One region of the Roseateles sp. FW301-B2 genome, then DNA from elsewhere that is predicted to be linked to it. Evidence: predicted binding sites of a transcription regulator. Region 1 holds the regulator's gene; the other holds the start of a gene.

Region 1 (2,387 bases):
TGTGCACATAGATGGACAGCGGCGCGCCGCCGCCCACCACGCCGCCCTGGGCCCGCTGTTGCAGGGCCTGACGGTATTGGGTGGTGGTAAAGGCCTCGACGAAACGGTCGGCAGTCGGGTAGGAGGTGTAGCGCGGCCCGGAAACGTCAAAGCGGCGCAACACGTCTTCGGTGATGCCTGGCAGGGGTTCAGCGACTCTTGGTTCCATGGACCGTACTGTGCCAAGCCCGTTGACAGGGCGTTTGACTTGGGTCAATCTTGCAGCGCGAGCATAGAGAAAGAATGGCGTCAATCTTGAGGAGCATCATGTTCAACTCTATGCACACAGGCACGCCATCGGGTGCGGAATCCGCCCCAGCTCCGGGCCCAGCCACCATAATTCGCCACATGAATGCCAACCACGCCATCAAGATCGAGCCCTTCAAGGTAGCTTGTTCCAGCTGCAACCTGCGGGAGTTGTGCTTGCCCGTCGGCCTGTCCAAGGGTGACCTGGATCAACTGGACGCCCTGGTGGCCACACGCCGCAATGTCGAACGCGGCGACACGCTGTTCCGTACCGGGGACTCCTTCCAGTCGCTTTATGCGGTGCGCACCGGGTTCTTCAAGACCTGCGTGTCTTCCGAAGACGGGCGCGACCAGGTCACCGGCTTCCAGATGGCCGGCGAGTTGCTGGGGCTGGACGGCATCAGCAATGACCGCCACAGCTGCGACGCCGTGGCCTTGGAGGACTCGCAGGTCTGCGTGATCCCCTACAGCCAGTTGGAAGAGCTGTCGCGCGAATTCACCGATCTGCAGCACCAGTTCCACAAGATCATGAGCCGCGAAATCGTGCGCGACCATGGCGTGATGCTGCTGTTGGGCAGCATGCGCGCCGAGGAGCGCCTGGCGGCCTTCCTGCTCAACCTGACCCAGCGCCTGCAGGCGCGCGGCTTCTCGGCCTCGGCCCTGGTGCTGCGCATGACGCGCGAGGAAATCGGCAGCTATCTGGGCCTGAAGCTGGAGACGGTCAGCCGCACCTTCTCGAAGTTCCAGGAAGACGGGCTGCTGGAAGTGAAGCAGCGCCAGATCCGCATCATGGATCAGCCGGGGCTGCAGAAGCTGGTCAACAGCACCACCTGCTGAGCGCGGCCGCAAAGCCTCAAACGCCCGCCCAGGCCCGCTACTGAGGCGGGCTTTTTTGTTGCTGGGCCAGGTACAGCGACATCGCCGATGCGGCGCTGATGAGCAGCCAGAAGATCAGGAAGCTGAGCGTGTAGATGGCGGCGCGCGGCAGCGCCATCGGGGCCGCGCCGAACCAACTCAGATCGCTGGGGTCCACCACCGCGAACACCAGCGCCACGGTCACGCCGGCCATGAAGAAGGACGGCCAGAGGATGAACATGGCCGAACGCACCAGCCCCGGCCGGTCACCTGGCCTGCGCTCAATACCTGCTTCGTCCCCTGCTTCGTCCCCTGCTTCGTCCCCTGCTGCGTCCCCTGCTTCACCCATACGCGCCCCCTCGGCTTGTGAGTCTGCTGCGTCAGTGGCCGCCCGTCGCCGCATGGTTGCGGGCCTTGATGGCGGGCTGCAGGGCCGCGCCCTGCTCTTCCGCACTGTCGGCCGACAGGCGGGCTTTGGTCTCGATCACCGGATCCGGGAAACGGATCGCCAGCGTCAGCGTGGCGATGCAGGCGACGATCACCACCGACGGGCCGCCCACCACCAGCCACATCATGCGTTCGCGCCACCAGGGGGCGGGCTTGTCGGCCGGGGTCAGGTCTTGCTGCTTGCTCATGGCGTGCTCTTTCGGATGAATGGGCCGCCGCTCAACGCGGCAGCACAAAGGTTGATTTTTCCATCAGACTGCCGGCGTCGGTGCCCGGGCTGGCGAGGCGGCGGATCTCGAACTGGATCGGATGGGCGCCGGCGCCCTCGCTGGCCGCGACCTCGGGCGGCACGCGCAGCGCCACCGAGATCCAGCGCGCCTCGGCGGGTCCGACCGCAACGACGTCCACCGCGGGCTGCATGCGCAGGCCCAGCAGGCCGGAGGCCGTCAGCGTGAAACGCTGCTCCTGCTCGGTGGCATTCATGATCTGCAGGCGGTAGACGTTTTCCACATAGCCGTCCTCGACCTGCCGCGCCAGCGAAGCGCGGTCGCGCACCACGTCCACCTTGAAGGTGGTGCGCAGCGCGATGCTGGCCATCAGGGCCGCGCTGATGACGAAAAGGATGGCGGTATAGATCAGCACGCGCGGGCGGAACATGCGCGCCAGCAGCTGGCTGCGCGTCAGGTGCTGGGACAGCCCGTTCTGGGTGTCATAGCGCACCAGGCCGCGCGCATAGCCCATCTTGTCCATCACGCCGTTGCACACATCGACGCAGGCGGCGCAGCCGATGCACTCGTATT
Region 2 (2,387 bases), on a different contig from region 1:
CTGTGCGCAAAGGCCTCGGCGCGCGCCCCCGAGGCGCGGAAGTCCGGCAGGTGCACATCGGCCGAGGCGACCCAGAAGCTCTCGTCGCCATCGGCGCACAGCAGCGGCAGGGCCTTGGCAATGCCGCCGGCGGTCTCGAGCGCACCGCCATGGTCGCGCGCCTCGTCGCTGTAATGCAGGCGCAGGCCCCAGCGGCTGCCGTCGCCCAGCTGCTGCGGGAACTGCTCGGCCAGCCAGGCGGTGTTGATGACGATGTCGCGCACGCCGGCGGCCGCCAGGGCCTCGATATGCCAGACGATCAGCGGCTTGCCGGCGACCTGCAGGAGCGGCTTGGGTTGGTGGTCGGTGAGCGGCCGCATGCGCTCGCCGCGCCCGGCCGCGAGGATGATGGCTCGCATGGGCCGGGAGTGTAGTGAGATGCGGCTCGCTAGAGCGCCGGCCCCAGCCCGATCGGCGCCGGCACGGCCGCCAGCACCTTCTGGAACAGGGCCTGGTATTCCTCGGCCGCGGCATGGCCGGTGAGCGGGTCCTGGTTGGCGGCGAAGGCCTCGTCGAGGTCGGCCCAGTCGGCCGGGCTGAGCATCTTGACCGCCAGCGGCAGGATCTCGCGCTCTTCGGTTTCCATATGCCTGAGATAGGCCGTCACATAGCGCTGCGCCATCTCCTCGAAGGCGTCGCGGCGTGCCTCGCCCATCATCTCGAAGGCCAGCAGCGCATGCTCAAGCTCGCGGATGGCGCGCTCGCCGCGGCCATGGTCCTGGTCCAGCTGGTCCAGCACCTCGCGGATTTCCGGGGCGCGCGCGCGCAGCTTGGGAAACAGCAGCTCGCTCTCCTTGGGGTGGTGCAGGCGCTCGGGGAATTCGTCCACATAGAACAGCATCGCGCGCAGGGCGTGGAAGTCCGGCAGGCTGTTGTGGCGGCGGTGCTCGGCCAGCAGCAGCGGGATGGAGCGCAGCATCGCGGCGAGGGCGCGGTGCTCGTCGCGGATCACGGTGAGGGTCAGGGCTTGCATGGTCTTGTCTCCGTTCTATGCCAGAGGTTGAAGCCTAGCGGGCCGTGACGCATTGCTCTGGATCAAGATTGGCGCCGCCGCGGACGCACGTAAAATGCCGGGTTTTCCCCCGCAACTCCATCCCGCACACACCATGGCCGATACCGCTGCCCGCAACACCACCCTGATGGCCAACGCCATTCGCGCATTGGCCATGGACGCCGTGCAGCAGGCCAATTCCGGCCACCCGGGCGCCCCCATGGGTATGGCCGAGATCGCGGTGGCGCTGTGGAACCGCCACCTGCGCCACAACCCGGCCAACCCGCAATGGGCCGACCGCGACCGCTTCGTGCTCTCCAACGGCCATGGCTCGATGCTGATCTATGCGCTGCTGCATCTGACCGGCTACGCGCTGCCGATCGAGGAGCTGAAGGCCTTCCGCCAGCTGCACAGCAAGACCCCGGGCCACCCCGAGGTGGGCATCACCCCCGGCGTCGAGACCACCACCGGCCCGCTGGGCCAGGGCATCACCAATGCCGTGGGCCTGGCCCTGGCCGAGAAGATGCTGGCCAAGGAATTCAACCGTGAAGGCCACGACATCGTCGGCCACCACACCTACGCCTTCCTGGGCGACGGCTGCCTGATGGAGGGCATCAGCCACGAGGCCTGCGCCCTGGCCGGCGCCTGGAAGCTCAACAAGCTGATCGCGATCTACGACGACAACGGCATCTCCATCGACGGCCAGGTCGCGCCCTGGTTCATCGACAACACCGCCCAGCGTTTCGAGGCCTATGGCTGGAACGTGATCGGCCCGGTGGACGGCCACGATGTGGAGTCGGTCGACACCGCCATCAGCCTGGCCAAGATGAGCACGGACATGCCGACGCTGATCATCGCCAAGACCACCATCGGCAAGGGCTCCCCGAACCGCGCCGGCACCGCCAAGGCGCACGGCGAGGCCCTGGGTGGCGAGGAGATCAAGCTCACCCGCGAGGCGCTGGGCTGGGCCCATGAGCCCTTCGTGATCCCGCAAGAGGTGTATGCCGACTGGGATGCCAAGGCCACCGGCGCCACGCTTGAGGCCGCCTGGGATGAGCGTTTCGACGCCTATGCCACCGCCCACCCTGAGCTGGCCGCCGAGTTCCAGCGCCGCATGGCCGGCGTGCTGCCCGCCAACTTCGCGCAGACCGCGGTGGACGCGGTGATCGCCGCCCATGGCAAGGCCGAGACCGTGGCCAGCCGCAAGGCCAGCCAGCTGGCGCTGGAGGCTTTCACCGCCGCCGTGCCCGAGCTGCTGGGCGGCTCGGCCGACCTGACCGGCTCCAACCTCACCAACACCAAGAGCACCCCGGCCTTCCGCCTGGAGGCCGATGGTTCCTCGAACGGCGGCCGCCAC

Evidence for each region. The regulator FNR, encoded in region 1, switches genes on or off when oxygen is low (the NO sensors DNR and NnrR bind a similar motif). The targets are predictions, from matches to a motif close to TTGATNNNNATCAA.
Region 2: AC3WQY_RS08710 (hemerythrin domain-containing protein) is a predicted target of FNR. The motif match lies at 1,065-1,078, and genes of this name have one in related genera.

The regions. Positions count from the first base shown of each region.
Region 1 is NZ_JBYTBE010000017.1:12,352-14,738, reverse strand. It holds gene hemN (oxygen-independent coproporphyrinogen III oxidase) at 1-208, opposite strand, end outside; gene fnr (fumarate/nitrate reduction transcriptional regulator Fnr) at 388-1,122, shown strand; gene AC3WQY_RS13165 (hypothetical protein) at 1,160-1,381, opposite strand; gene AC3WQY_RS13160 (hypothetical protein) at 1,521-1,775, opposite strand; gene ccoG (cytochrome c oxidase accessory protein CcoG) at 1,807-2,387, opposite strand, start outside.
Region 2 is NZ_JBYTBE010000009.1:119,331-121,717, forward strand. It holds gene murU (N-acetylmuramate alpha-1-phosphate uridylyltransferase MurU) at 1-398, opposite strand, end outside; gene AC3WQY_RS08710 (hemerythrin domain-containing protein) at 428-1,012, opposite strand; gene tkt (transketolase) at 1,146-2,387, shown strand, end outside.